Regions from separate parts of the Paenibacillus sp. MAH-35 genome, predicted to be linked through region 3. Evidence: riboswitches for the same ligand, from Rfam matches in the RefSeq annotation. Region 3 holds a riboswitch; each other region holds the start of a gene.
What was found. Region 3 has a riboswitch for cyclic di-AMP ahead of AC3Y2E_RS26610 (C40 family peptidase). Riboswitches for the same ligand answer to the same signal wherever they lie in the genome.

Region 1 (10,277 bases), on a different contig from region 3:
TTAAGGAATCGCTGCATCTGCATCAGAGCATCATTCAACTTTCCCGGCATTCCCGGCTCATCCAGGTGTACGAATCGATCTCGTTTCAGATCGAGCTGGTCAACCGGATTCTCGGCATGACTTCCACGAAGCAGAAGGAGTACAACGATCATCGCGAGCTGATCGAGGCGCTGGTGGCGCGCGATCCGGCATCGGCGGAGCAGATCATGCGCAGACATATTCAGCGCTCCTATCAGGAATGTATGGAGGTGCTGCGGAAGAATGAGGCAAGCGAGCGGCGGGAGATCGGGACGAGCTGGTTTGCGGAGGACCCGAAATAAAGCAAAACATGGAGACGGAGGCAAGCGGGATGAACGTATTGGTTTGGACGGCACCTGAAACGATGAAGCTGGAGGAGCATAACCGCCCGGTTCCCGGGAAGCAGGAGGCGCTGCTGCGGATCGAGGCGGTAGGGATATGCGGATCGGAGATTGAAGGGTATCTGGGACATAACAGCCTTCGCGTCCCGCCGCTTATTATGGGGCATGAATTTTGCGGGATCGTGGAGCAGGTCGGCGATCCGGGAGACGAGGCATGGCTGAACAAAAAGGCGGTCGTCAATCCGCTGCTGTTCTGCGGAACGTGCGACCGCTGTCTGAAAGGGCTGACGCAGCTGTGCGGCGAGCGGCGCATTATCGGCATCCACCGGCCGGGAGGCTTCGCAGAATGGGCGATCGTACCGGTCGATACATTAACTGAAGTTCCGGCGGCGATGAGTTCCCGGCGCGCCGCCCTGGCCGAGCCGCTTGCCTGCTCGCTGCGGGCGACCCGAAGGGCGATGGAGCGGCATCCTTTTGCGAATGTAATCGTCTTCGGCGCCGGAGGGATCGGGCTGTTGTGCGCGAAGACGGCGGCTTTGCTGGGCGCTTTCAAAGTGATGGTCGTCGATACGAATCCGGACCGGCTGGCGATGTGCCGCAGTATCGGCATAACGGATACGGCCCATGTACGCGAGGACAATTTGGAAGAGCGGGTGCAGGCAGCTTTCGGAGGGCGGGGTACGGACGTCGTCATCGACGCCGCGGGATTTCAGCCGACCCGGGAAGCGGCCGTCAGACTGCTTAATCCGGGCGGGACGCTAATGAATATCGGCCTGGGCATCGACGATACGGTGCTGCCGATCAACTATACGATCCGTTCCGAGATCGAGCTGCTCGGATCGTTCTGCTACACGCGGCAAGATTTCAAAGACGCGGTCCAGCTGCTGGTTTCCGGGAAAATTACAGAGGACGGCTGGACGGAGGAACGCCCGCTAGCGGAAGGGGCGTCCGCTTTCGCAGATCTGGTCGCGGGCAAGGTGACGAAAGGGAAAATCATTTTGCGGCCGTAAGGGGAGGGCTGGATCGTGGCAAGTACAGTCAGAGTCGGCATTATCGGGTTAGGAAACTGGGGGGAGTGCCATCTCGAGGCGTTTCATGCGCTTCCGCACGCGGAAGTGGCGGCCGTCGCCGATCCGAGACCGGATCGTCTGGACGTGGCGAAGATCAAGTACGGTGTATCGTCGTGTTATACCGATTACAACAAGCTTCTTGAGCGGGACGATATCGATCTCGTCAGCGTGGTGACAACGGAGCACCTGCATCTCGATCCGGTCGTGAAGGCGCTTTGCTCCGGCAAGCACGTGCTGGTGGAGAAGCCGGTGTCCACCCGGCTTAGCGAAGCTGCCGAGATGCACCGGGTCGCGCTGGAGCAGGGGCGCTACGTGATGCCGGGCCATCTGCTGCGGTTCGACCCGCGTTATGCGGACATCCGGCGGGCGATCGCGGACGGGGAGATCGGCCGGCCGGTTAGCATGTATATGAAGCGGGCCCGGGAGCAGCATTTATTCGCTACCTACAGCCGGACGCACACCGTCTACGAACTCATGATCCACGATATCGATCTGGCGGTCTGGTACGCGCAGAGCCGGGTCCGGACCGTCCGGGCATACGGCAGATCGCCCTCCGGATCGGAAACTCCGGAGGTGCTGTGGGCGTGCCTCGAATTCGAGAACGGGATTCTCGCCTTTTTGCACAGCAACTGGATGACGCCGGATCGGGCGGGCATCGCGATCGCCGACCAGATCGAAGTGATCGGCAGCGGCGGAACCGCGTCTTTCGAAACGTCCAACTCCGGCTTGCAGCTGTGGAACGAGACCGGGCGAACGACGCCGGATACGAATATCCATATCAAGACGCTCCACAAGCAGACGGCCGGTTCGCTCCGCGAGCAGCTCCTTTATTTGTGCGACTGTTTGGGAAGAGGAGAAGCGCCGGACTACGTGTCGTTCGAGGATGCGATTCACGGGGTCGAAATTGCCGATGCGATCGTGAAGTCGGCGGCGGGCGGCGGCGAGATTCGGTTGTAGCTTCGGGAGCCTGAAATAACATAGCCAAAAGCCGTCCGGTCATTGTGCAAGCCGGACGGCTTTTCTGCTGGCGTTTTATCTGCTTCGGGCCACTCTGGCTACTGGCATGTCGGGCAGCTCGTTAACAGAGACCACTTCGTTCGTTTTCTTCTTAGGCTTCTTCCAGAACTTCTCGTTGCCCGGCAAATCGTCGAACCAGGCGGCGTCTTTCGGACAGTCGAGCACCATAAATTTGCCGTAATTATCGTCGCGGGACTGGTGATATTTCAAATACGCCTTGCCGTCTTCGACCGCGAGTATTTCGATTTTGCCGGACGTATGGCTCATCGACAGGCGGACACGCTTGCCGAGACCGGACGTTCTGGCCTTCGCCTGCTCCACGATCCGGTACGCTTCCTCAAGCGAAAGCACGAAATCGCGATTTCCCGCCACCGGCCGGTTAATAAAGAAATAATACGGGGTGACGCCTGCCCACGACAGCCGGTCGAGCAGTTCGCCGAGTACGGCCGGATCGTCGTTGATGCCTTTGAGCACCGGCGTCTGGTTGACGACGATCGCTCCCGCCTCGTGCAAAGCCTGGAAGCCGCGCTTCGCCTCCGGCGTTATTTCGCGGGGGTGATTGATGTGGGCCATGACATAGATGCGCTTGTCGGCCGTGGAGTAAGTACGAATCGTCTCCAGCAGCTCCTCGTCCTCGTAGATCCGCATCGGATTAAAGACGGGGATTTTCGAGCCGAGACGGATAATTTTCACATGCTCCATCTCCCGCAGCCGCTCCAGGATCATTCGCAGCTTCGCGGTAGCAAGGATCAGGCTGTCGCCGCCCGTAAGCAGCACGTTATTGATTTCGGGATGTTTGGCGATATAAGCGAGGCCGGGCTCGACGTCGGACATCGCTTCCTTGACGTCGTTGCGGAACAGCCGCTTGCGGAAGCAATAACGGCAATACGCGCCGCATACTTCGGATACGATCAGGAGAGCCGTTGTCCGGTACTTGTGCTGGCAGCCGGGCACGACATAGTTCGTATCTTCATCGGAGGCGTCCCAGCGCCCGTATTCGGCGAGCTCGCCTTCGTTCGGGATGACCAGTTTTTTGATGGGATCACGGGGATCTTCCCAATTGATGAGGTTCAAATAATAATCGTTGACGCGGAACACGAATTTCTCGGTAATTTGCTTCAGTCTTTTTCTTTCCGTCTCCGGTATGTTTGCAATTTTATCGATATCTGTAATGTACTTTGGCTGTGCCATGCACATTCCTCCCGTTTTTCTAATTTTCGATCTACCCGGCATGCTAGTCAGATCTTAGGGACCGTGTGCTTGCGATTCCTCCCTTCTGTGCTACTATCGTCCAATCCATTCGTAATTCGCCGTTCCGGTCAGCAGAAGATGATGATTGAGGTCAAGGGTGTAAACAAGAAAAGACCCCGGGCGAAAAGGGATTGTCTCCCAACAACGCTCGACAGGGTCTTATACCAATAGAAAAAGACCCTGTATCCCAGGGTCATGTGTGCAGAATGAACATACAGAATGACCCCATCTACTGCTGACGAGGTTAGCTGACGGACTCGGGAAAGATGGTTCCCTACGCGGTCCCGATGAACGGACCGGACGATTCGCCCCTAAAGAATGGTTCCCCCGCTTTCCGATTGGAGAATCGGAAATTAAGCGTACTGTTATTGTATTGAATGAAGGACGTCAAGTCAACCTTTTTATCAAAATATCCCTTTTTTTAACAACAAAAAAATCGGGGCTGCGCGAATTTGAAACAAATACTCTCATTTTCCCGGAAAGCCGGGTACAATTAGTGACATCCATGCTGTCACCATTATACGGATATAATGGGGGAGTAAGAAACGGGGGAGAGGCGTTGAAGAGAGCAGACCGGCTGATGGCGATCCTGATCGCCCTGCAGCAAAGACCGGAGACGGCCCAGTCGCTGGCCGACAAGTTCGAAGTTTCGAAAAGGACCGTTTTGCGGGATATGCAGTCGTTGTCGGAGATCGGCATCCCGCTGTATTCGATGACAGGACCGTCCGGAGGATTCCGGATGATGGAAGGCTTCCGGCTGCCGCCGCTGCAGCTCGATTCCCGGGAAGCGCTGACCGTCTTGTTTGCGCTCCGGGCGATGACGAATATAACGGACACCCCGTTTAACCAGGCCAGATGGACGGTCCTCGACAAAATCCGGTCGGTCCTGCCGGAGGAAACGCTGAAGCAAATCGAGCCGCTGCTCGACAGGATGGAGCTCGAAGTGCCCGTCCGCAAAACGAAAACGCCCCACTTATCCGCCTTGCTCGAGCATACGGCCAAATCCCGGTGGGTTCATGTGCTGTACCGGTCGGAAAACCATCACCGGCGGCTCCGCCTGTATCCCCGCAAAATTTATACGGCGCATGGGTTCTGGTACTGTGAGGCGTTCTCCCCTCTGCATAAGGAAGTACGCAACTTCCGTGTCGACCGGATCGAGGAGCTGGAGGCGATCGACCAGCCGGATGAGGCGTTAAGCGAACAGCTTCTGAGGGTGGAAGACGAGGAAGCGCCGGCCAAACCTGTTGTGCGCATCGCCGCCAAGCTGACCTACCGCGGTGCGCTGCTGGCCGAGCAGGACTACCATATCGGAGAGCATGTCAAGCAAATAGCCGATGACGAGTGGACGGTGGAATTCGATTGTCCCGCCTCCGAGTGGGATTGGGCGGTTCGTTTTTTCTTTACATTGGGCATGCAGGCAGACGTGCTGGAGCCGGACGAGCTTCGCGCCGGGATTCGCGAGATGGCCGGGCAATTATACGAACGGTATACGCCGGATTCGGAGTGAAACTCGCCGTAATCAGATTTATTTTCGAAGGAGGCCAATCCAGTTATGACTAACCATTCCATTATGGACAAAGCCGGATCGTTCCTGTACAGCTATGCGCGGCTGCTGGACCGGAAACGGTACGAGTATCATTTCGAAGGAGGAACGAAGGAGGCGGTCATTCAGGCGCTTCGTGGTTATCAAAATGCCGATGGAGGGTTCGGCAACGCGCTGGAGCCGGATATTCGCGATCCGCACAGCCAGCCGGTCCCGACCGAGATGGCGCTGCTTGTGATGGAGGAGATCGATTGCTTCGATCCGGCGATGATGGAAGGGATCGCCGGGTATTTGCGGACGATTACGCTAGAGAACGGTGGGCTGCCGCTCATACGAAGCAGCGTCCATGGTTACGCCCATACGCCGTGGTGGTCGACAGAGGACGACCGCTGTCCTTCGATAAACCCGACAGGCACGGTCATCGGCCTGCTGTACAAGTATTACGGGGACCAGGCGGTCGTGCGGGAGCAGTGGTTCGAGGAGAATGTACGCTATATATGGAGCTATATGGAGTCGAACGAACCGTCGGGCTTTCATGACGGCACGCATTGGATTCAGTTTCTCCAGCATACCCCGGATACCGGAAGGGCGGCCGCCTACTGGCGTAAAGTCGATGAATGGTTGGGCGCTCCCGGCGTCATCGAGAAAGACCCACACGCTTCGGGATATGTGCATAAAGTGCTGGATTGGGCGCCTCAACGGGAAAGTTATGCCGGCAAATTCGTATCCGGGGAAGACAAGCAGATTCATTTGAAGGCGCTCGCCGAACAACAGCAGGAGGACGGAGGATGGCCGATCAGCTGGCAACCGCCGAGCATCGCTGCGGAGCAGGAATGGCGTGGGTTTGTGACTGTGGAACGGCTGAAGACACTCAAGTCTTACGGGGTGTTGTAAGAAGCGGCAGGCTGCCGGAGAAGTAACGGAAGATGGGCGTATATAGCGTTAAGACCGAGGGGACCGGGAGGCTCTCTCGGTTTTCGTGTCTGGGAAAGAAGCACGGATTCTCCGGTCGGGCATACCGATCTCCTTCAGCTTGCAGCGGGTTTCTCCGGTCCATATTGCTGGTGAAAGGCGCGATCGCGACGGCAGGGGCGTTTCTATGCGTGCGATAATCCTTGAAGATTGGACTGACAGCTGTGGCGGATTATACTAAGACCATGCAGTGCAAACTTCCAATGGAGGTGATAGGATGCAAATGGACGTGACAATCGTACCGCTTCATTCGGTCCGTTCCAGGATAAACGAGCTCGCCGAGCTGTTAATTCGTGTCGTGGAGGATGGGGCATCGGTCGGCTTTATGCCGCCGCTTTCGGCTGAGGAGGCGACCCGGTACTGGGAGGGCGTGCCCGGCCCGGATGTGGTCTTGTATGCGGCACTGGCCGGCGGCCGGGTCGCAGGCAGCGTGCAACTGCACGTATGTACGAAGCCGAACGGCTCGCACCGGGCGGAGATCGCCAAGCTGATGACGCACCCCGATTACCGCAGGCATGGAATCGGCAGACGGCTGATGCTTCAGGCTGAAGCGAAAGCCGCCGAATTAGGCAGGACGTTGCTCGTGCTCGACACGAGGGAAGGGGACCCGTCCAACCGGCTTTACAGCTCGATCGGCTATACGAGGGCCGGAAGGATTCCCGGGTATGCCAGATCGGCAGACGGCGAGCTTCATGCTACAGTGTATTATTATAAAAACCTTGGAGAATAGCCGGTGAAAGGGAAAGGCGGCGATGAAGGAGCCTTCCTCGCGAACATGGCCTTGCCACCGGAATGTGAAGGAAGGAAAGCGTCGATGAATTAGCCAAAAAGCCTTCGGCTCCCGCGCTCCGGGCGGGTCTTAAGGCTTCTTTCGTTGTAACGGGAGCTGCCGGCTTGCCGGAGATCTGTCAACGCTTGGAGCCGCTGTACAGCAGCTTCTTAACATCCTGAACGATATGCTCGGTGATTTGCCGCTGAATCCAGAGATCGTCATCGATATTGCCGTGTGTTGCCGGTACCGGTACCTCTCCGATGCCCGGGCACTCGACGGTCGCGGGCGTGCCGTCCCAGCTGCGCATATAACGGACGAGCATATTTTGCGCGCCGGGAACGTCCTGATAGCCGCAGGACAGACCGTTTTCGACGGGAAAACAAGGGATCATGCCGAAGCCGGTGCACGGATTGCCGCTCGTCACTCCGTTGTGCTGATACCAGTTCTTGATCATGTGAGCTTTGGGGATATCGGCGGCGTTCATCGTGTTGCCCGGGCCGAACACCGGGTCGATCAGACCGATATAATTAGGAATTTTCGCCGTAACCCGGGACAGCCGGCAAGCCGCCCAGCCGCCGTACGAATGGCCGATGATGGCCAAATAGCTGGGTTTGCGGCTTCTTTCCTCGATTTCGTTGTTCAAATCCCAGATCCACGGAGCGCCCAGCGGGTTGCCGTCTTCGTTCTGGTTCCAGCTTCTCCGGAAGACGTTGCGGGCCGGGACGCCGAGTGGGGACAGCCGGATGTATAACGTATCGCGCAGCTTGGATATTCCGGGGCTGTTCATCCCGCTGCGCCCGTTGATGCAGATGACGACGATGTCACCCGCCTTTCCGGCACGGACCGCGCGTTGGTCGCCGTCTGTTCCTTGATCGGAGCCGGACGCTGCTACTGCCGGAGCTTCCTTCCCGACGGCTGACGCGAAACCCGAAAGGGGACTGGCGGGGAGGCCGGGATGAACGTTAGCGGCATAATCGGGAAGAAACGGCCGGGGCGCAGTATGGCTGTACCTCCAACCGCCCCATCTAGGATCGTAATAGTACATCGCGTTCCCTCCCCCGAAGTGTGCTAAACTAGGATATTCACCCAGCCGGAAAAGGTTCCTTGAGGAGCGGCGGGAAGCGGATCAAACGACTGTATCGAAATCGTTCACTACCAAACTAACAATGGGTTTTAAAGAGAAAGGAGAGGGTCTACTGGAAGCGAAGGTTTGTCTCGTGGCGATCGAGGGGCGTCGCAGGACGAATCGATCTGCCTATTAATTAGCGATTGGGGAATGAAGGTCTGCGGACTGAAAGGGGGAGGTTGTCCCCGAAGCCTCTCTTTCTTCGCAGCGAGGGCAGATCATTCAATGACATGTACAAAATAAAAAAAAGCACTGTCGTTTAGACAACTGCTTCTTTCGGGTCCTGGCTCTTGTCTTTGGCGTTGTCTTCGGTTACTTCGTCCGGCTGGTCGAAGGGAACCCGGTCTTCTTCGTAGTACATTTCCGCAGCACCTCCTTTCATCGTTTCTATTAGTATACAAGCCGACTATTATCGCATCGTTAACGGAATGTTACGCTATAGTAAATTGTATGGATGGGATAGCCGCTTATCCACGAAATTCGTGCTGGCTAAATCCTAAGAGTCTCTGGCGAGGCTGTCGATTCATTATGGACAACCAAGTGGAAAGGGAAAAGATTACCTTCTGGCGAGTTTTGTCTGGAATCCCCTACCTTACAATCCTTATTCAATCAAGGGATTCAGGACAACCTGTTTGAGTAGAAGAAGGTAACTTTTCACTTGGAACGGCCTGCGAACACTTCTACACAATGAATCGACAGCCTCTCTGGCACCCTTTATTTTCGGCGGAATGGGATGACAGCGTCAAATAAAGGCGGTTTGCACCCCTTATTTCAACCAACCGATGGCGACTGCACCCCATTCGCGGATTTTAACAGCTTCCAACCGCTCTTATTCCGTGTCGAGGCGGGTTTTCGGACAAAATAAAGGGTGCAAACCGCTCTTACTCTCTACTATTCCCTCTTATTCCCTCTTATTCGCCCCCCTCTTAAAATGAAACCTATGCCACGTTGCCACAATGAATGATCTTACGTAAGCGGCGACATTTCTTAGAAAAGAGTGTTTTGTTTTGCCGTTTTACCATTGTACCGTTTTGCCATTTACTATTATATTGTTTTAATGTTTTACTGTTTTGGTTTTGCTGTTTTGATGTTTTGGTGTTTTAACGCTTTAATGTTTTGCAAAATAAACATTCTTAACCGCAAAAAAACAGGAGCGACTCCACGAATCGCTCCCAGCTCTCTATAGCTTGCTGCCGCCCAGCAGCTGCCGGCGCATCCATTCGTTGGCGACGAGCGCGTCGCCGTCCGCGTCCAGCGTCTCGTAAAGTCTGCGCCGCAGACCGGCGACGAGGCCAGCCAGCTCCGGCTCGCCGATCCGGTTCGTCAGCTCGGCCGGATCGGCCGTCAGCTCATACAATTCGTCCGTATCGGTCGGATTCCAGATGTATTTCCATTCCTTCGTCCGGATCATCCGCTGCGTATACAGCCCGAACTGCTGCCCGTTATACGAGGCCACGACGGCATCCCGCCAATCCGGGTCGTCCAGTCCGCCGCTCACCAGTTTGGCCCAGGAACGGCCCTGCAGGTGATCCGGATCGTCCGGCTGCAATCCGAGCAGGTCGAGCAGCGTCGGGGCGAGATCCAGCAAATTGTAGACGAGCCCGCCACACGCCGTTCCTTCCTTCACGACGCCGGGGTACCGGACGATCAGCGGGACGTGCACGACATCATCGTACAAAATATAATGTTTGTCCATCATCCGGTGCGAGCCGCACATATCGCCATGATCGGCGGTAAAAAGGACGAGGGTGTCATCGGCGGCGCCAAGCCGGTCCAGTGTCTGCAGCACGCGCCCGACCGCTTCGTCCAACTGGCTGATGATGCCGTAATACCGGGCGACGACGGGAGCCCAGTCGTTCCAGGTAAAGTTCTCGATCCCCCAGTTCAGCAGCTGCTGCTTCTGGATATACGGCTTCCCCACGAACGTCTCTGCGAAACCGTCCCACTGCGGAACCGTGTCCGGATCGTACATCGTGGCGAAATGTCCGGAAGGGCGGCAGGGCAGATGCGGCTCCGGGAAATGAAGCGCCATATGCCACGGCTTCCCGGAATTGTGCAGCAGCTCGAGCTGCTCCTCGGCACGCGCCGCGAGCCAATGGGTGCGCGAATGTTCGAGCGGAATCGGACTCGCCTCGCCGAAAAATCCGTTCGAGAACTTCACGTCCGG
Region 2 (10,277 bases), on a different contig from region 3:
GCTTGGACGGGGTATAATAGTAGAAAAGGTCTCGAATATCATTGTTTTTGGAAGGATGGATATATGCTTACCGATACGCACACGCATATGAATGCAAGCCAGTTTGACGAGGACCGGGATCAAGTCATCGAGCGCGCCCGCGAGCAGGGGGTCAGCCGGATGATCAACATCGGCTTTAACCGGGAGACGATACCGACCTCGCTAGAATTGACCGAGCGGTACGACTTTATATATACGGCGGTGGGGTGGCATCCGACAGATGCGCTCGATATGAAGCCGGAAGATCTGGATTGGATTGAGCAGTTATGTTCCCGGGACAAAGTGGTGGCGATCGGTGAGATCGGGCTGGACTATTACTGGGACACGTCTCCCAAAGAGGTGCAGCACCGCGTATTCCGGGAACAGATCCGGCTCGCCAGAAAGCTTGGCATGCCGATCGTCATCCATAACCGGGACGCTCATCACGACGTCGTTCAATTGCTCCGGGAAGAAAAAGCGGAGGATGTCGGAGGCGTCATGCACTGCTTTTCCGGCAGTTGGGAGACGGCCAAGCTGTGCCTCGATATGAACTTTTATATTTCGTTCGGGGGGCCGATTACGTACAAAAACGCGAAACAGCCGAAGGAAGTGCTTGCTCAGGTGCCGCTTGACCGGCTGCTTGTCGAAACCGATGCGCCGTATTTGACCCCGCACCCTTTCCGGGGAAAACGGAATGAGACCGGATATGTGAAACTGGTTGCGGAAGCGGCGGCGGATATACTAGGCATTTCGTTCGAGGAGCTTGCCAGGATCACGTCAGAAAATGCGACACGGCTGTTCCGTCTCCCCTGATCCGATTTTTTACGAAAAAATATAAATCCCCGTCGCTGCAACCGGAGAACGCTCGAAAAGCGTGCCGGTTGCAGCGGCGGGGATTTTTAATGTTAACTTGCGCTTGCTGGATTTATTCGGAATGACCGGAGGCCGCCCGGGTGCCTCGCATCCGGAATATCCAGGCAAGCGAAACGCCGAGGAGCGGGAGAGCCAGCAGCCATATTGTGAATACAGCTGGCCGGAACAAGGGCAGCGTCATGATCGCGATCTGGACGAGCTGGGCTGTGAACGCGATCCGGGCGGCCGAAGGACGGCGCAACGTGCCGGGAATCGGATATAGCGCGGTCCAGACGGAATGCCGGTGGTATCGTCCCAGTGTCGACAGCTGTACGTTCGTCATCACTTGGAACAGCACGTATACAACGGCGAACGTAAACGGACTTTCCGCGAACAGCAGGATGATGACCGCGAGCAGCGTGATTCTCATCGTGATGCCGAACAGTTCGGAGCGCAGCAGCGTAAGCGAGTACAAGTACCGGAAGGCGTTAGACGCGCGGAACGGTACGAGCCCGGCTAATCCGGACAGAAACCGGCGGGGCTTCACCCGGCTCGGCAGTTCTTCCACATCGATGAACCCGTTGAAAAATAACAGCATCGTCAGCCGGTGACCGGCTTCTTTTCTCCTTAAATACGGCCAATTGACGGGAATCCGGCGGGACAGACGAGCCCAGAGCGCGGCAGCGCCGATGGCCGCCAGGAGGACGATGGAAGCGGCTAAGATTTCGTACCGGTACAAGGTGTACAAGATGACCGCATCGGCTGCAAATCTGCAGATCCGGAAGCAGGCTCTGTGGCCGGTCCGTACGAAGGTGCTTTCCATCCAAGCTCCGAGCATGTTGGCGAATTTCAGCGCCAGCACGAACAACAGCAGAGCGAGGAACGGCTGGGCGTTCTCCCCGTATCCGTGCCGGTACAGCGGCATGCTCGCTGAAAAAGCGACGATCAAAAGGAACGATTGAGACAAGTAGCTGTACAGCATCGCGCCCCGGAAGTACGGTCCCATCCGGGCTTCCATCGGCAGGAGAAAGATCAGATCCGCTTCCCGCAACAGCGTCCGGATCGGGCTAACTGCGATAAAAGGCGTCAGCCATAAAGCGATGACGATTGCATACGGGAACGTTTCCGGTATGCGTCCAAGAGCTTTGCCGTAAAAATAGGAGGAGGCGATGAACGCGATCAGGAGAAACAGGAAAAATCCACTTTGCCCGGCATATGCCGTATACCGCGACACGATCTTCAGATGGGCCGACAACCGGTTTTTCCATAAAGCGGCTGCGGGGTTCATGTCGGTCCCCCTTTTACTAGCGTATAAAATACGTCGTCGAGCGTTGTATCGGGGACAGCCCCGGCGCTCCGGCGCAGCTCGTCGAGCGTCCCTTTCGACGCGATTCTCCCTCTGTTAAGGACGACATACCGGTCGCAATACGTTTCAAGCGTCGACAAAATATGAGAGCTGATCAAGAAGGCGGCGCCGTTCCGTTTGCGCTCCACCATCAGATCGAGCAGCGACCGGATGCCGAGCGGATCGAGTCCGAGGAACGGTTCGTCGATGACATACAGCGGAGGTTCGACAAGAAATGCGTTCATGATCATTACTTTTTGACGCATGCCCTTCGACAAGGTCTGAGGGAAGGAGTCCAGCTTCTCGGTCATGTCGAACTGGCCGGCGAGCGTTTTCGAGCGGCGTTTGAACTGCGTCTCATCGAGTCCGTAAGCCATAGCCGTCATTCGTAAATGTTCGCGGATCGTCAGTTCCTCGTACAGTTCGGGGGCTTCGGGCACATAGGCAAAGGAGGCGCGGTACTTCTCGGCGTTGTCCGACACGCGGAGCCCGTTCACCCGAACTTCTCCTTGCTGAGGGACGAGCAGCCCGAGGATATGTTTGATCGTCGTGCTTTTGCCTGCGCCGTTTAATCCGATCAGCCCGACCATCTCTCCGGAATCGATCGAAAACGAGAGTTCGTGGACGACCGGCCGGTTCCAGATGTAGCCGCCGGACATCCCCTGAATATGCAAAAACGGTTTCATAATGTTCCTCCACATGTAAGCTTTTACCTGTGGACATCATAACATTTTTGTTCGAGCAAATCACGTTAAAGCGCTTTCTTTTCGCGTTTGGCACACGAAGAAAGCGGCATAAAAGAATTAGACGAAGAAAAACAACGATTTGTTGCATAAAAAAAGTGAATTCTCGGTGATTTTTCCCCTTTTCGCATGAAAATCGGATTTATTTCCTCTTTACAGGTTTTTCATAAGGCTTTAATATAACGATCATAATGATTCTAACCGCATACCGCCATCGACTTACCCATCGCTGAGTTTCCGACAGGGAAACGGGGGAACCAAGTTATCTATGGGGTGAATACTGCACGAAGCCGTTCGCGGCGCTGTGCAATTAGGGCGACTCTCGCGTCCGAACCCGGCAGCTAACCTCGTAAGCGTGAAGAGAGAGGCACGATTGTCGGGCATTGATGCGCTCCCAAGTATGGGATGAGCATTCGATTCAACGCCGCGAGAAGAGTACCTCTTCGCCGCGGCTTTTATTTTCGCACAATTCGAAAATATTCCTGCATGGACAGAACATACCGGATCTGTCAACGATTGTAGCCCGAAGCCTTACAACACGATGGCAATAGCGTGAATCATCCAAATTTAACCAGGTCACGTCAATTCTAGTCATGCGTAACACTCGACGGCGAGGCTGATGAAGGAGGACCGAAGAAGTGGGCGTTATTCAAAACGGAGAAACCCATGTAAAGCGATCATCCAGCATGTCTTTCGCAATGCGATGGAAGCATGGAAACTTGCGTTTGATCTTAGTAGGCGCTTTGTTTTCAATCGTGATGACAATGATGTTCGTGCTGCTCATGCAAGGCACGTCTATCAAAAAAGTGGGGTTAGTGGTAAACGGGGAAGAGAAACACATAAAAACGAGACAAACTACATTGTCCGCTCTTCTGGAGGAACAGCAAATTCCGGTAAGCGAGCACGACCGGGTTTCGGCGGTGCTTGGTACCGAGTTGAAGCATAACGATAAGTTTCATATCCAGCATACAATCCCGGTGCAGCTCACGGCTGACGGCAGAACCGAAACGTTATACACGGTCGGCAAAACCGTAGAGCAGACGCTGCAAGATCTCGGCATGGAGATCGGGGAACTCGACAAGCTGACGCCACCCGCGGAAGAAGCCGTAACGGAAGGTTCTCAAATTCAGATTGTCCGCGTGCACAAAGTTGTGGAAGACCAGACCGAAACGATTCCGTTCGAGACGGTCAAGCAAGACGATCCCAATCTGCTCAAGGGTAAGGAGCAGGTTGTATCGGAAGGCGTAGAAGGCGTACTTGCGAAGAAGATCGAGAAGGTATACGAAGACGGCGAGCTCGTAGCTGAGAATGTCGTCGATACGAAAGTTGCACAGGAAAGCGTTACTAAAGTGGTTGCGCTTGGAACCAAAAATCCGGTAGTCGTCTTGTCCGCCTCTTCGCCGAATATCGATGAGGTAGCGAAAGGCGACGTCAAATTCGGCTACAAGCAAATTTTGAATAATGTTACGCTAACCGCTTATTCCGTGGATGTTGCTTCAACAGGCAAGACCAGCGATCACCCCCAATACGGCATTACGTCTTCCGGCGCCAAGGTAAGTGAAGGACGTACAATTGCGGTCGATCCGAAAGTCATCCCGATTGGCTGGTGGGTGTACATCGAAGGGATCGGTCTGCGCCGCGCCGAAGATACGGGCAGCGCTATCAAAGGCAACAAAATCGACGTTTACTTCGATAATCCCGACTATGCCAAGCGTTTCGGCCTGAAGCGTGGATACAAAGTCTATATTATCGGCAAAGAAAAGCCGGTAGATAATTAATGCTCCGCTGCAGTTTCGGGGCCTTCCGGCCCTATATATATTATTCAATTACCCGCAATACCGTTGATCGAAACGGGATCATTGGGTATATTGATATATAACAACAATGTGAAAGAAGAGGCGAGCCCTCTTCTTTTTGTTCGTACAAGGAAAGGAATCACAGAACATGATTCAAGAAATTATCGTGGTCGAAGGACGGGACGATACAGTCGCCATCAAGAGGGCGGTGGATGCGGAGACGATCGAGACTGGCGGCTCGGCGATCGGCGACGAAGTGCTGAGACGAATTGCGCTCGCCAAGGAGCGCCGCGGCGTTATTATATTCACAGATCCGGATCATGCAGGCGAACGCATCCGCAAAATCGTCTCGGCTAAAGTCCCGGGCTGCAAGCACGCCTTCCTCACCCAGGAGGAAGCGACCCGCAAATCGGACATCGGGGTGGAGAACGCCTCCAGGGAAGCGATTATCCGGGCGCTTGAAAATGTCCGCACCGAAGCGGCAATCGGCCAGAACGAGGAATCGGATATTACGATGGACGATCTGATGGCCGCCGGCCTTCTCGTGCATCCGCAGGCGGCGGCCCGGAGGCTGGAGATGGGCAAGCTGCTCGGAATCGGTTATTGCAACGGCAAACAGTTCTATAAGCGCTGCCGGATGTTTCGGATCGGGCGTGAAGAATTCGCTCTGGCTTACGAGCGGATGAGCGTTTCGGAAAAAGGGGATGACAACGGATGAACAACCATCGCGCCGCAGATGTATCGAGTCCGAACCGGACAAAGGAAATCATCCGCAAGCACGGTTTAACTTTGAAGAAAAGCCTCGGTCAAAACTTCTTGACGGATGCCAACATTCTGCGCAACATCGCGGGGGCCGCCGAGCTGGACGCCTCCAAGGGGGCGCTGGAGATCGGACCGGGAATAGGAGCGCTGACGCAGCAGTTGGCCAAGGAAGCGGGCGTAGTGGTGGCGATCGAGATCGACCAGCGGCTGCTGCCGATTCTGGAAGAGACGTTGGAGACTTATCCGCATGCCTCCGTCGTGCACGGCGACGTGCTCAAGCTGGATCTGCACGCGTTGTGGCAGGAACGCTTCTCCGGCTGCTCGAAGGTCAGTGTGGTGGCTAACCTGCCGTATTACGTGACGACGCCGATTATCATGAAGCTGCTCGAAGAGAAGCTGCCGCTTGAGTATATCGTCGTCATGATTCAGCGGGAAGTAGCCGAACGGATGGCCGCGAAGCCGGGGGGCAAAGAGTACGGCAGCCTCAGCATCGCCGTGCAGTATTACTGCGAGCCTGAGATGGTGGCGATCGTCCCGCCGACCGTATTCATCCCGCAGCCCAACGTGGACTCCGCCGTCATCCGCTTGAAGCGCAGGGAAGAGCCTCCGGCGCACGTCGAGGATGAAACGTTATTTTTCGAGATCGTGCACGCCTGCTTTGCACAGCGTCGCAAGACGTTATCCAACAATCTGCTCGCCGGCATATTCGCCAAAGCCGAGAAGCCGGCGATGGAGATGATACTCGCGGAATGCGGGATCGATCCGACGCGGCGCGGCGAGACACTCAGCATAGCGGAATATGCGCGGCTGGCGAACGCGGTGCTGTCGTACCGTAGGCAGCTCGAACAGCAGTCCGGCGATTGAAAGATTATCCCAGGCACCAAACGCCCATATCGCCCATAGGATAGACGAGGAGGCGATTGTGGTATGAAGCAAGGAGAACTGGTTGTCCGGAAATCCTATGGCGGCGACGTCATTTTCAAGATCGACGCGATCGAAACGAAGCGCGCGGTGTTGAAAGGCGTCGACTTCCGGCTGCTGGCCGATTCGCCAGTAACGGATTTGTTGCCGGTTCGGGACGCGCGGCCGCTGCAGCAGCAGTACTCGCAGATGAAAGTGAGTGAATCGCTTCGCGAGCTGGCCCGTTACCGGATCTGGCAGCGCGAGAAACAGCAAAACGAGCTTGGCGGCGCCAAACAGAACGCTGCGCAAGCTTCTTATTTCGAAATGCCCGGCAAAGTGCTCCATTTGGACGGGGACCCTACTTATTTGCGCAAAAGCATGGCTCTATACGGCGAATTCCGTGTGCCGGCGGAAGGATTCTACGTCACCGAGCCGAATATGTCGCAGGCGCTGTACCGTCTGCTTCCTCAGACGAAGCCGGATATTGTCGTGATCACCGGTCATGACGGTATTCTGAAAAACGTGAAGGAACGCGATACGGCGAGCCTAAACGGCTACAAAAATTCGCACAACTTCGTGATCGGCATCCGGACGGCGCGGGAATATGAGCGCAATCTAGACGGTCTCACCGTGATCGCGGGGGCCTGCCAGTCGCATTTTGAGGCACTGCTGCAAGCGGGAGCGAACTTCGCCAGCTCTCCGGCCCGCGTGCTGATTCATGCGTTGGACCCGGCCTGCATCGCCGTGAAGTCGGCATACACATCGGTTCGGGAGACGATCAACGTTGCAGATGTGATCCAAAGCACGATCAGCGGCTTTGACGGTCTTGGCGGAGTGGAGACGCGGGGCAGCTACCGGCTCGGCTTACCGAAGCTGAAAGCTCAGCCAGCCCCCTGAACACGTCCTGATTATGCAAATCATTCCTGAAAAAGCACCTTTTGCTGGTGCTTTTTTCTTTTTGCGGCCGAAAAGGAGTAAAATATGAACATTTTGTGAATATTAATATTGATTTTGGGCGAAAAATCGTAAAAAACCTGTTAGAAAAGGCGTTGACAACAACTTTGTTTGACTGCTATAATATTTAGATTAATTTGACATACTACCTCTGGATGAGTTATAATAGCTAAGGAAAGAGGTGGTAGTTGACAATGGCAAAAAATGCGCTATTGGAAATCAAACGCAGTTTGGAAGCCCATGTCGGGCAGAAGATCATGTTGCGGGCAAACGGAGGCCGTCGGAAGACGATTGAGCGCTCCGGAGTGTTGGAAGAAACCTACCCTTCTGTCTTTATCGTCAAGCTGGACCAAGACCAGCACGCGTTTAAGCGGGTGTCTTACAGCTATGCGGACATTTTGACCGAATCCGTTGAAGTGACCGTATGCCAGGACGAAGGACAAGTCCGGATCACCTATATCCATAATTGAAAGACGTAACCCGGCGGCGAAACGAATCGTTTCGCCGCTTTTTTCACATAATAGGCCTATCCGCAGTTAGAAGGAGGCCGATAAGAATGAGTCGACGCAGACGCGGTATCATGTCCGAGCAGTTCAAGGACGAGCTCGCCAAAGATTTGGGGTTTTATAACACGGTTCAACAGGAAGGGTGGGGCGGCATCCGCGCCAAAGATGCCGGCAACATGGTGAAGCGCGCGATCCAGCTCGCCGAACAGCAGCTTGCGAATCAGGCTCCCAAACGCTGACTTCCGGCGTGAAGCGGACATATGGATCTGGATGAGGGCTAAAGCAGCGGAACTGCTTTAGCTTTTCTTTTTTGGGTCTGATATAATATGGAAAGTTATCGCTTCGGTAAAGAAGGTGGGTTATGAAAGTTTACGAAAAGGCGCCGGCGAAAATTAATTTGCTGCTGGATGTGCTCCATAAGCGCAGCGACGGCTACCATGAAGTTGAAATGGTCATGACCATGGTTGACCTGGCCGACCGTCTGGAGATGCAGGAGCTTCCTCGGGATACGATCATCATCTCTAGCCAGGCGGGATATATACCGCTGGACGAGAAAAACTTGGCCTTTCAGGCCGCGAAGCTGATTAAGGAACGGTATGACGTCCGGAGCGGCGTCTATATTCATTTGGACAAGCGCATCCCGGTAGCGGCAGGGCTTGCTGGAGGCAGCAGCGACGCTGCGGCAGCGCTGCGCGGTCTGAACCGGCTATGGAAGCTGAACATTCCGGCCGAGGAGCTGCAGGAGCTTGGGGCGGAGCTGGGCTCCGACGTGCCGTTCTGCGTCACGGGCGGGACGGCTGTCGCGAGAGGGCGCGGCGAGAAGCTGGAGCCGATCGACGGTCCGCCGCAATGCTGGGTGATTTTGGCCAAGCCGCCGATTCACGTCTCCACGCAAGAAATATATGGACGGTTGAACGCCTCCGCGATCCAGCGCCATCCGTCCACCGCCGATATGCTGCGGGCGATCCGGGAGAAGCGCTTTGCGGAGATGTGCGCCTCGATGGGCAATGTGCTCGAGGATATTACGATCCGTCATTATCCCGAGGTCAGGCAGATCAAGGAATGTATGCTGCGGCTTGGAGCCGACGGGGCGATGATGTCGGGAAGCGGGCCTACCGTATTCGGACTTGTGCAGAAGGAGTCGAAGGTGGCGCGTATCTACAACGGTCTGCGGGGATTTTGCAAAGACGTGTACGCCGTCAGGCTGCTTCCGTAATCAGTTGCGAAATCACGTATGAAAATGATATATTCTGTGTATAATATTCGGAATTTTGCGGATGTGGGGGGAGAGGCGCGTGAAGAAATTAAAACGAAGTGCCAGGCTGGTGGAAATGACGCAGTATTTGTTGTTTCGCCCCCACTCGCTCATACCGCTGACTGTATTTGCGGAAAGATATGCATCGGCCAAGTCGTCGATTAGTGAAGATTTGGCTATTATCAAAGAAGTATTCGAGGACGAGGGACTTGGGGAGCTGCATACGCTTGCGGGTGCGGCGGGAGGCGTCAAGTTTACGCCGAGAATATCCAAGGCGGCGTCGCTCGATATATTGAGCGACATACGCCGGCAGTTGGAACAACCCGACCGGGTACTGCCCGGCGGTTATTTGTATATGAGCGATATGCTGGGCCAGCCGGGTCTCGTTAACGATATCGGCAAAATGTTCGCGTCCGCCTTTGCAGACAAGCAGCTTGACGTCGTTATGACCGTAGAGACAAAAGGGATTCCGCTAGCTTACGCTACGGCGTCCTTTCTGAATCTGCCCGTCGTCATCGTACGGCGCGACAATCGCGTTACCGAAGGTTCGGCGGTCAGCATTAACTACGTATCGGGGTCAACCAAGCGCATCCAGACGATGTCGCTCGGCCGGAGGTCGCTTAAGGAGCAGTCGAACGTACTTATTATCGACGACTTCATGCGCGCCGGGGGGACGATTCAAGGGATGGTCGACCTGCTTAAAGAATTCCATGCCACCGTGCAGGGAGTGGGCGTGTTCGTAGAGTCCACCGAAGTGGACGAGCATCTGATCGAGGACTATATCTCGATTGCGAAGCTGACCGGAGTCGATCCGAAAACAAAGCAAATATCGGTCGTACCGGGCAACTACTTCGCATAAATTCGTGCGGGGCCCGGCTGCGCCGGAAGAAGAAATTGCCTTGGATCATCGAGGTGATTTTTTTCGGTTATACAGGGGAACAGCTAGTCCAACAACCAAACTTAAAGAAGATAGGGGATAACCGAATATGAACTTGAACATTGTATCCACAACGAAAGCTCCCGCTGCCATTGGCCCTTACTCGCAAGCCGTAACGTTCGGCGATCTGATCTTCACTTCCGGACAAATTCCGCTCGATAGCGAAGGAAAACTGGTGGAAGGCGGAATCGAGGAGCAGACGCATC
Region 3 (10,277 bases):
TGTCGACGAGTCCATCCGGCAGCAGATCGGCAAAGAGGCCGAGTATCCGGATAAAAATTACAAAGCGCTGTATTTCCATACATTCGCGCCGATTCCTCCCAGACTCCCCTATGACGCGAATCTGGTCCCTACCTACACGGCGCAGACCAACCCGCTGGCGATGGGGACCGCGGATATTAACACGACCTTCCGAAAAATCGAGGAGGCGGCCCAGAAAGTCATTGACGATATACGAAAGACGAAATAGAAAAGCTTCTGCGTTCCGGCTCTAAAGAAATGCTTCTGAACGAAATTACGAAAGCGATTCCCATAAAGGAGCGTGTTCCATTTGTCCAATAAGAAGCGGCCCGACTCTCCCCAACCGTCCATGGCAGGCATAAGCAGGCGCAAGTTGATTACCTCCCTCGGTCTGGCGGGAGCGGCTCTGGCTGCCGGGGGAATGTATGCGAACGCTCTGGGTGATCCGATCACGGAATTGCCCGGCAGCAGGGGCAACGGTTCCGGTGTTGCCGGGCGCTTGCACAGAAGAAGCGGGGCCGGATTGTTGACGGAGCTGGCGAATGCGGATACGATCGACGACTTGCGCGATTTGAGCGGCATGAGCGACGGGGATACCGCCGTTATTACGTCGACCGGCCGCGCCGGCTTCTTTCGATGGAGTTCCGCCGATCTGTCTGCGAACGTCGCTGCTGATCCCCAATCCGGATTATATGTGGCGCCTGCCGGACAAACCGGAAATCTGGGAGCGTGGATTCGAATCATCGAGAACGGCACTTTGCTTCCGCAATATTTCGGGTTTCAGGAAGGAATGAACGCGTCCAACCTGGCTGCCCTGCAAGCGGCGATGAATGCGGCGGCGGCCATCGGGGCGGAACTGTTCGTACCTGCGGGAACGTACTACGGCAATCTGGAAACGCGTTCGTCGTTCTACGATTACGTGGTGACGGACTTGCCCGATCACTTGAAGCTGACCGGTACGCCGAATACGGTATTTACGAACTTTATTTTCAGGGCCCGGCTTCCCCGGAAAGAGAACATTCATCTGAGTACGTTCCGGTTCGGCCATGACTCGATCATGACGATCAGCTACTACCATTTCGACTTGAACGTGAAAAACTTGCGGGTGGAACATGTCGTACATTTCGACTCAACCGGCTCCGTCAGCCCCTGGATGTTCGTGCGCGAAGGCCCGACCGCTGAACAGCAGCCGGAGAACAACTGGTTCGTCAACTGCGTGTATCGGGACCGGACGAATATTCATATCTGGAACGGCAAACACATTTACTTCGTCAATTGCGACTTACGGAATACGGTGCGCGAAGACGGCATCGTGATCAAGACCCGGAAAGGCCGGGGCCCGTCCCACGACGTCCATGTGATCGGCGGGACCTATGATACGACGACCGGTCCGATGTCCATAGGGACGGAACTGGGCGAAGACGTGTACAACTGTACGGCTGGAGGCTGCACGCTCATTCGACCGGGGTACGTGGCGCTGCTGAAGCCAAACGACTCGGTCACCTCGATCCCGGAGCTTCGGGGCGGGAACATTTATGACATCACCTACCACGACATTCAACTGCGGGATGTGGACGGCGCGGAATGGATCGGCTTGACGCAAATCCGGGTCAGCGGCGGCTGCACCGTAGAACGGGTCGCGTTCTCGAATATCCGGGGCATCGTCCGGGCCCGCTCCGGCGCCGCCGATTGGCCGATGCTTTTGCTGGCCCAGGTGAACAAGAATTCCTCCGGTACGATACGGGATATTACGTTTGACGGGATCAGCCTGGCGGACCGTTATCCCGGAGCCCTTGCTCCCGGCGACACCGACATCCGCAACGAAATCGCCTCCGGTTATGCCGTGTCGACCTTGGTCACGGTGGACTCGTACACACGTTCGATTAACGCGTTATCGAACATTATAGTCCGGAACAGCTATTTCTCGGGCGTGTCCAGACACGGGATCGACTGTACGCTGCCAATCAGTTGGACCAATGTCACGATTGCCGACTCGTTATTTTCCACCCTTAGTCCGCGAGGACTGCTTCGGGTCGGTAAAGGCAGCGATGTGAAGGCCGAGGGCGTGCTTATTGCGAATTGCCTGGAGCCCGCCCGGCTGGTTCAGCGGGATTCGGCGGGTACCGGCACGTTTGAGGCGGTGCGTATGCCGTTATCCAGCCCGATCCGGGTACCCGCTCTGTCCAATTCCGCCGTTCCTGTGAAAGTGTTCGAAAAGACCACCGTGATCCTGCGGATTACAGCGGCACTGGACGACGGGGTGCCCGGCAGCGCAACCGACTATGCGGAGTGGAGATACGCCATTCGCCGGCCGGACGGTACCGTTACCGAGCTGCATGCGCCCAATCAGTACCGGCACACATCGGCAGGCATAGTAACGGGTGAAAGAATCGTAACCTGGGATGCGACGAATGCGCCGGGCCCGTCCAACCAGCTCATGTATGCCGACGCCGGAGATGTGCTTCTGGTAAGCAAAGTCGATATAGGAGCGGGCGCATCGATTCCTTCCGGCACCTATGTCGTTGCAGGAATCGAATTGGCTTGACGCCGGCAAAACAAATAACCTCCTTACCCACACCGATTAGGATGTGAGTATTGGAGGTTTTTCCATGGGTTTTGAGGTCCTGGCGCAGGTTCGTTACAGAATACGCTTGGCCCCGACATATTTCGGCCCCCAGTAGGAGCTGGTTAATGAATCGATCTGGGTTCCACGGGAAGTCGTTGCCGACACGAACTGGTCGTTGCCCAGATAAATGCCGACATGCGTCGTCACCCGGCCGATGTTGAAAAAAACCAGGTCCCCCTTCTTCAGTTCCGTTACCGGCTGACCCGAGTTGTGGAACATATCGCGGGAAGTTCGGGGAAGATCGACGCCGAACTGGTCAAATACGTAATTCACAAAACCCGAGCAATCGAATCCGCTCGGTGTCGTGCCGCCCCAAACATACCGGATGCCCAGCATGTTTTGCGCCGTATCCGTAATCCGGTCGACGACGGAAGGCGCAGGCGCAGCGGCTAGTGCCTGCACAACCGGAGGGGCATACCAGGCCGGAGCGTGGTACTGGCCGTCCTGACATAAAATCGCGATTCGGTTATCGTTATCCCACTGGATCATGATCCCGAGCGACTCCGATATGAATCGAACCGGAACAAATACCGTCCCGTCCCGGAACAACGCTCCGCTCGTCAGCGGTACGGCCTTTCCGTTTAGTTTGGCTTCGTTTGCTCCTGTGGTCAGTTCGACGGTTTTCTGCTTATCGCCTTTCACCGTGACATCCACTTGCCCGTTCTCCATCTCCCAGTCCATCTGGTAGCCCAGCGACTCGAGGACAGGCCGGATCGGCACGAACGTTTGCCCTTTGTCGTCTATGTAAGGTTGGGCTTCGGGGAACGGGATCAGCTGATCGTTAAGCTGGATCTTGACGCTCCGGTCTGCAGACGGGGTAGACGCGGATGCCGTTCCGCCATGTATAGCCGAGGCGGACATCCAAACAGCGCATGACAAAACAACGGTTTTCATCAAAAGCTTCAAACGGTTTTTCCCTCCTGGCGCCTCCGAGGTTAGCTGCCGGGTTAGGGAAGAGGAAACTCCCTTGTCCGCCAAAAGCGCGAACATTCACCCCAAAGTAAATCGTCCCCCGTACCGGATATTCGGTATATCCGGATTCGGCATATTTTGACCCCTCCTCCCTGTTTGACAACAGGTAAAAAAGGGTAAGTGGTTCGGGGTAAGGGTAGCATACCGTTTTTGACCGGGTCAACCCACAAAAACTTACAAAACCGATCGAACGCTTATAGGGAGCGGTTTCTTTCCTTTAAGCGATTGTAGTGGTCGAGCAGTTCTTTTTTGTTTTTTTGGTAGGTGATGTAGAGGGCTATGATGATCAGCGCAATGTAAATCACGTACAGATGCACTAATGATTTACTTTCACTAAAAGAGATGAATAACAGCTGTAAAACAGCTATGCACGGTAATAGGGCGCAAAGTAAATATACATCTTGGGCCCGAGTTTCCAGACTGCGGGAATTTCGCTTTTCAAAAAACATAAATCCGATTTTTTTGTTGTTAACCCATATGCAATCGATATATTCACAAGAAATGTTACAAGTTGGAACGACATCGCTACAACAAGAGAAGTCCCCATTTGTTCCGTGGATATATTTAGCAACAAGGGAGCAGCTACGACGAGGGCCGTTTGGATAATTCCAATCCCTAAGTAGCCAACTAAACAAACCATGACAGAGAAAATCAAGCGGATGTTAAAAATAAATTTCACCAGCAGAATGTATGCGGCTATTACGAAAAGAAAGGCTGTAGATTGAGCCATGCCCAAGTAATGTAATTGATAAACCGAAACGGCTTCCAAGGCGACGGCAACGATTAAAAGTCTCAACCCATTCTCAGCAACCGGCAACCGGAACATAGCGAACGTCAAGATACATAACCCGTAAAACTCTATGATTCCGAAAAAGATTCGAATCCATAACTCCAAATCGTCATCTTCCCCCTTATCTAACTCTTATCAACAAAAAACCCGAAACAATCGTTTCGGGGGGATTGTCAGTTACTACTTTATTTCTTCAACAATTCTGCCGGCACTTCCGGTTTGTGGATAAAGACTGCACAATACGGCGTTACAAAAAGAACCGCAAACATTGTCAAAAAACCAGAAGCCAATTGGGCTGCATAACGCTTCATTGAGAATCACCTCCTTTTTATGGGCAATACAAGCAGAGACTGTACTAACAAAGCTTTGGCTAAAGCATCTGAACTCCAGAAAAAATTACTGGCAACTATTAAAATCGCCACTGCTTTAAATAACATCGTCTTAGTTTGTGCAATTCTGTGATGCTCTTCAACTCTAGCTGGAGCAAACAAAACCACCAAAACTAAACTAGCTAGTGTCACCCAACTGGTGTACCCATAAATAGGAAGATGTGCAACAACCACTAGCACTGCTGTTGAGGCAGCAATACACCACTCTGATGTTGGCAAGTGTAAGCCTCCGCTAAAAAACCGAAGCAGAGCAAAACCAATTATTACAATTACCGCTTCATTAAATACACCTGTTATCATGCCGATGGACATAGTTAAAATTATTATAGAAAGCGCATTCAGTAAAATAATCAACGAGAATTTCATTACTTCGACGCTCGAGGTACGCTCAGGATTTGCTGTTTTAATTGAAACCGCGAGTTGCTTTGCTAAACGTTCTATCATTGTCATTTCTCCAATTTCTTTGTACGATCAATTTTTTCATCGATTTCTTTTTTGTTTTTTATGTAGGTAATCATTAAACCTACGGCAGCAATTACAATCAGACCGGTCAACACATAGATAAGTGAGAGGTTTTCTGTAAAAGAAATGATTGCTAGCTGAATAACACCTATCCCCATCATAAGAATAAATAAAAGTAATATATTATGCATTCGAGTTTTCTGGTTATTAAAGGAGATTCTCTTTCTAAAAAACACGAAACCTAGTTTTTTAATTGAGAGCCAATATACCAAAGCTAATACAACAATTAAACAAATAACTTGCATTAAAGATCGGTGCAGTGCTGATGAAATAAGTAATTCCGAGTTCGTTACTCCAAGCAGGGTCGCCACCATAATTAGAAATAATTGAATTACACTGAAAGCTATATACCCTAACAAACTTATAACGAAAGAAAACATTAGTTGAATATTAAATAGGAAGGAAACTAATAGCGTATAGGAAATTATTATAGAGAACATTGCACTGTTCCCCATATCTAAGTAATCCCTCTGAAATAGGGAAATCAACGTGACGACCAGTGAAACTATCGCCATCTTAGGGATGCTGTACCTAATCGGAATTCGGAACAAGGCAAACGATAAAACTACGATAGAAAAAAACTCCAGCGTCCCGAAAATCAGCTTTACTAACAGCTGTGTGTACTCGATGTCGATCAACCCCAAATTCTGTCTATGTTACGTATTTAATACGACAATAGTCGCTAAAACTCCTCTTTCTGCAATGCAAATTTTATCAAATAAATAAGCCAAATATCCCGGCTTTGTTACCTTCGTTTAGATCGTCCCATTCTTTCGCCCTTTTCTTATCTTATTAACCAAAAATCCGCATTTTCACCCACCCGTTACAAGCCATCTTTTCACTTCCCACGGCCTAGGCACAAGGGCGTAGTACTGCCCTCAGATCCCAACCCGGCACTGCCCACTTATTCTACTCCGTCTAGCAAGGCGACAGCTGCCGCCGCCGGTAAGTCTGCGGAGACACCCCGTACACGCGCCGGAACAGTCTGGCGAAGTAGGAAGGCTCCTCATAGCCCAGCTTCTCTGCGATCGTATAGATCGGCAGATCGGTCAGAGCAAGCAAGCTGCCCGCTTCTCGCATGCGCGCCGACAGCAGATAGCCCATCGGCGTCTCTCCCGTATGCTCCTTAAACAACCGGCACAAATAATTAGGCGTTACGTGCACCGACTGCGCCGCTTCTCCGAGCGTGACCGGCCGGTAGCGGTTCGACAGCAGGAAGTGCTTGGCCCGCTCCACCGTATCTTCTGCGGTATGTACCGTTTTTTCCGCATGTACGGCGTTGGCTACGATCGTTTCCACCCTGGCGAGCAGATCGATCACCTGAATGGCGAAATGGGCTCGAAGCTGCGGCAAGTCGTACAAATCGAGAATTCGCCGATAGCCTTCGTCCAGCATCGGCCGGAATCGGGCCGGCACGTCAAGCGGTGCGGAACGCAGCGATTCACTGATGCGAATCGACCGGTTCTCCTCGATCAGGTCGAACAAATTCACTTCCGCCGGCTCGTCGTCGGCGCCTCGCAGCACGAACGTGCTCTCCAGATTCAGCAGCGGCCCGCGCGTACCGAAGTGAAACTGGTGGGGCTCGTTCGGATTGACGATGTACAGCATGCCCGGCCCAACCTCGGAGGAGGTTTGCCCGACCGTAAACATGCCGTTTCCCTCCAAAATATACATGATATGAAAAACGGGATGGGCATGCATCACCCCTTTCACATCGTGCCGGCCGCTCATCAGGTTCGTCGTCACATGATCGATTCCATAAGATCTCCCGCCCGCCATCAGCCGGACTTCCATCCGCCTCTCCCCTTTCCAGCGCTCGTCTGGGCCGCACTCGCGTAAGGTATAGTTTCGATGACCGGTTCTGTTTTCCTCCCAGACTTGCCCGCAATCGGGACGGTAGAGCCGACAGGATAATATCGTGCAGGTTCCGGGATAGATTGTTCCTACAACAGACCGGGCCGATTTTTTATACTGAGGGGGAAACGAACCACCTATAGGAGGAATCGGAATGGCGTTAACGCTTGAGCAAATCATCGACTTTCAAACCAACGGTTATGTCATCGTAGAGGATGTGCTGACAGAGGACGATCTGGGGCCGGTTATCCGCGAAATCGAACGATTGATCGATGAACGGGCGCGTGCTTATCATGCGGACGGGCGGATTACGGAGCTGCATGAAGACGAACCGTTCGAGCGCCGGTTTGCCCTGCTGCATGCCCAATGTCCGGACATCAACCGCGGCTTCGACATTATGCAGCTGCTGGGGCGCGAGATGTTCGCCTTTCTGACCAATCAGCGGCTGCTCGATATCGCCGAATGTTTGCTCGGACGGGAGCTGTCCTGCAATCCGATCCAGCACTTGCGGTCGAAAATGCCCTGGAAAGGCGAGGGCGAGCAGTCAGCCGGCATGGAGAACGTCCCTTGGCATCAGGATGCCGCCGTTACGTCCCCCGATTCGGAGGCGTCCGAAATTATTACGTTCTGGCTCCCTCTGGTCGACGCGACAAAGCAAACCGGCTGCATGGAGATCATACCCGGCGCTTTTAAAGGCGGCTATCTGAAGCATCAGGCCGAAGGCGGCACCACCATCGTCAAGGAGCTACTGCCTTCCGATCCGCCGATTACCGCGGAGTGCCGCAAAGGCGGGATCGTCATCATGAACAAATATACGCCGCACCGGGGAACGTCCAACCGTTCGGATATCGTGCGCTGGTCGCTCGACCTCAGGTATCACAAAACCGGCGCCGCCTCCGGCCGCGACTTCCATCCTTCGTTCGTCGCCCGCAGCGCCAGCCGTCCGGAGAGCGTACTGAACGACCACGAAGCCTGGCGCGCGATGTGGAAAGAAGCGCTTGCGAAGCCTTCGCAAAAAGCCCACCGGGTGTAACGGCGGCAAACCGTGCCCTTCGCCCCAGGCATCCTTAAGCTCCGGCAGCCGCTCCTCGCGGCGACCGGAGCTTTGCTGTTTTTGCAGCCCGCCAACGTTCACAGAAGCGTCGTTGACACGGTCCAGGCACAAGTTTAAGATAACGGTAACCGGCCATCAGGACCGCTCACTTGGAAAGGAGCCCGGACATGAAACGATCGAAAAACGCCAGTCAGGAGCGCTTGATTACGATTATCGTCGTCGCTTTGACCGTGATCATTAACGGTATCGTGCTTGCTTTGCTGTTTATGCCGCAAATGGGCGATGCCAGTAAAGATTACACGTATTTGCCCAAGTTTAACGCGATACTCAACGGGTTCACCTTCGTGTTTCTCGTGTTGGCGCTAATCATGATTATCCGTAAAAATATCGTCTGGCACCGCAACTTTATATTTGCCGCTTTTACATCGACCGCGTTCTTCCTGGTGTCGTATCTTACCTACCACTCCTTGTCCGAATCGACTTCGTACGGCGGCAGCGGGGTGCTGGCGGGTATCTATTACTTCATCCTGATCACGCATATCGTACTGGCGGCCGTCATCGTGCCCCTTGCTTTGTTTACGCTGGCCCGGGGTCTTCAAATGAACGTGCCGAAGCACCGCAAGCTGGCCCGGTGGACGATGCCGATCTGGCTGTATGTCAGCTTGACGGGCGTGCTCGTCTACTTGATGATTTCGCCTTATTATTGAATATGCGAGTAGGAGAATCCATCCCTTCGTCAGATCGTTAACCGATCCGACGGGGGATTTTTTTATGCGAACATCAATAATATTATGAAATAGATGATATTATACTATTTACAATAGTGTGTGTCGTACAGTATGATAACAACAGGAGCTGATACCAATGAAGGAACTTACGGAGACGATTAACGGATTAACCCAAGAGCTTCGGCGAGGAACGATTATTATCGGCGTGCTCAGTTTATTGTCCGAACCGCAGTACGGCTATTCGCTGGTTACCGTGCTGGAGGAGAACGGGATTAACGTCGACCCGGGCACCCTGTACCCGCTCTTGCGCCGACTCGAGAAGCAGCAACTACTTGAGAGCAGCTGGGACACGAATGAAGCCCGCCCCCGGAAATATTATGTGCTCAGTCCCGCCGGGAAAGAAGTGTACAAACAGCTTTGTCTGGAATGGAAAAACCTGAGCGTCAGTATCGAAAGCTTGATTGGCGGAGGAGGAAACAACGATGGAATTGGTTAAAAGATACATCTATGCAGTAACGCACAAGCTGCCTGAGGCGCAGAGAGCGGATATCGAGAAGGAGCTTCACGGATTAATCGAGGATATGCTGGGGGAGCGTGTCCAGGACGGGGAGCCGACGGTGAAGGATGTGGAGGAAGTCCTCCTCGAGCTGGGTCATCCGCGCAAGCTGGCCGACCAGTACCGGGGATATAAGCAGTATCTGATTAGCCCGGCACTGTTCCCGACCTATATGTCGATTCTCAAAATCGTTCTGTTCGCAATCGGAATCGCCATGACCGCCGTATTCGGCATCGAGACGTTTATGGACCCGGCCAACGTGCTCGACCATTTTGTCGGCAATCTGGTTTCTTTCATTAATGCGTGCTTTCAGGGCTTCACCTGGGTCACGGTGGTCTTCGGCTTTATCGACTATGCCGGTGTCCGCAAGGAGAAGCTGGGAATCAAAGAAGACGCGGCCTGGAAACCTTCCGAGCTGCCTCCCCTGCCCGATTCCCGGACCCGGATCAGCCGCGCCGATCCGATAGCCAGCATCATCTTTACGATCCTGTTCACGGTGTTGTTCACCTTTTCTATCGGACTGCTCGGCGTCTGGAGGTTTCCGGGCGGCGACTCGTCGATCGTGGTGCCTTTCTTCAATGAAGAAGTATTCCGTACGTTTCTTCCGTTCATCTGGGCTTTGGTCGCCGGGAGCGTGCTGCTGGATTGCGCCAAGATCATCTTCGGCAGATGGACCACCAAGCTGATCGCCGCCGATATCGTGATTCATCTGCTTCATTTTGTGCTTGCCTTGGCGATGTTCTCCGACACGGCGATCTGGAATCCCGG

Region 1: linked by a shared signal. The riboswitch ahead of AC3Y2E_RS22645 (KamA family radical SAM protein) and the one ahead of AC3Y2E_RS26610 (C40 family peptidase) in region 3 are both predicted to bind cyclic di-AMP.
Region 2: linked by a shared signal. The riboswitch ahead of AC3Y2E_RS27280 (resuscitation-promoting factor) and the one ahead of AC3Y2E_RS26610 (C40 family peptidase) in region 3 are both predicted to bind cyclic di-AMP.

Annotation. Positions count from the first base shown of each region.
Region 1 is NZ_JBYUPU010000025.1:438-10,714, forward strand. Features, by position in the region: gene AC3Y2E_RS22630 (GntR family transcriptional regulator) at 1-320, shown strand, start outside; gene AC3Y2E_RS22635 (zinc-binding dehydrogenase) at 350-1,369, shown strand; gene AC3Y2E_RS22640 (Gfo/Idh/MocA family protein) at 1,385-2,386, shown strand; gene AC3Y2E_RS22645 (KamA family radical SAM protein) at 2,462-3,637, opposite strand; cyclic di-AMP (ydaO/yuaA leader) riboswitch at 3,916-4,067, opposite strand; gene AC3Y2E_RS22650 (helix-turn-helix transcriptional regulator) at 4,257-5,204, shown strand; gene AC3Y2E_RS22655 (prenyltransferase/squalene oxidase repeat-containing protein) at 5,250-6,134, shown strand; gene AC3Y2E_RS22660 (GNAT family N-acetyltransferase) at 6,430-6,942, shown strand; gene AC3Y2E_RS22665 (hypothetical protein) at 7,121-8,029, opposite strand; gene AC3Y2E_RS22670 (sulfatase family protein) at 9,291-10,277, opposite strand, start outside.
Region 2 is NZ_JBYUPU010000037.1:49,896-60,172, reverse strand. Features, by position in the region: gene AC3Y2E_RS27300 (HD domain-containing protein) at 1-17, shown strand, start outside; gene AC3Y2E_RS27295 (TatD family hydrolase) at 64-831, shown strand; gene AC3Y2E_RS27290 (ABC transporter permease) at 944-2,158, opposite strand; gene AC3Y2E_RS27285 (ABC transporter ATP-binding protein) at 2,155-2,901, opposite strand; cyclic di-AMP (ydaO/yuaA leader) riboswitch at 3,176-3,328, shown strand; gene AC3Y2E_RS27280 (resuscitation-promoting factor) at 3,678-4,736, shown strand; gene rnmV (ribonuclease M5) at 4,903-5,472, shown strand; gene rsmA (16S rRNA (adenine(1518)-N(6)/adenine(1519)-N(6))-dimethyltransferase RsmA) at 5,469-6,380, shown strand; gene yabG (sporulation peptidase YabG) at 6,444-7,316, shown strand; gene veg (biofilm formation stimulator Veg) at 7,568-7,843, shown strand; gene AC3Y2E_RS27255 (small, acid-soluble spore protein, alpha/beta type) at 7,930-8,118, shown strand; gene ispE (4-(cytidine 5'-diphospho)-2-C-methyl-D-erythritol kinase) at 8,241-9,095, shown strand; gene purR (pur operon repressor) at 9,175-9,993, shown strand; gene AC3Y2E_RS27240 (RidA family protein) at 10,121-10,277, shown strand, end outside.
Region 3 is NZ_JBYUPU010000035.1:41,119-51,395, reverse strand. Features, by position in the region: gene AC3Y2E_RS26620 (ABC transporter substrate-binding protein) at 1-247, shown strand, start outside; gene AC3Y2E_RS26615 (hypothetical protein) at 329-2,563, shown strand; gene AC3Y2E_RS26610 (C40 family peptidase) at 2,657-3,550, opposite strand; cyclic di-AMP (ydaO/yuaA leader) riboswitch at 3,555-3,700, opposite strand; gene AC3Y2E_RS26605 (hypothetical protein) at 3,981-4,511, opposite strand; gene AC3Y2E_RS26600 (AgrD family cyclic lactone autoinducer peptide) at 4,592-4,717, opposite strand; gene AC3Y2E_RS26595 (accessory gene regulator ArgB-like protein) at 4,724-5,239, opposite strand; gene AC3Y2E_RS26590 (hypothetical protein) at 5,242-5,955, opposite strand; gene AC3Y2E_RS26585 (AraC family transcriptional regulator) at 6,236-7,111, opposite strand; gene AC3Y2E_RS26580 (phytanoyl-CoA dioxygenase family protein) at 7,326-8,204, shown strand; gene AC3Y2E_RS26575 (DUF420 domain-containing protein) at 8,393-8,932, shown strand; gene AC3Y2E_RS26570 (PadR family transcriptional regulator) at 9,090-9,449, shown strand; gene AC3Y2E_RS26565 (HAAS signaling domain-containing protein) at 9,436-10,277, shown strand, end outside.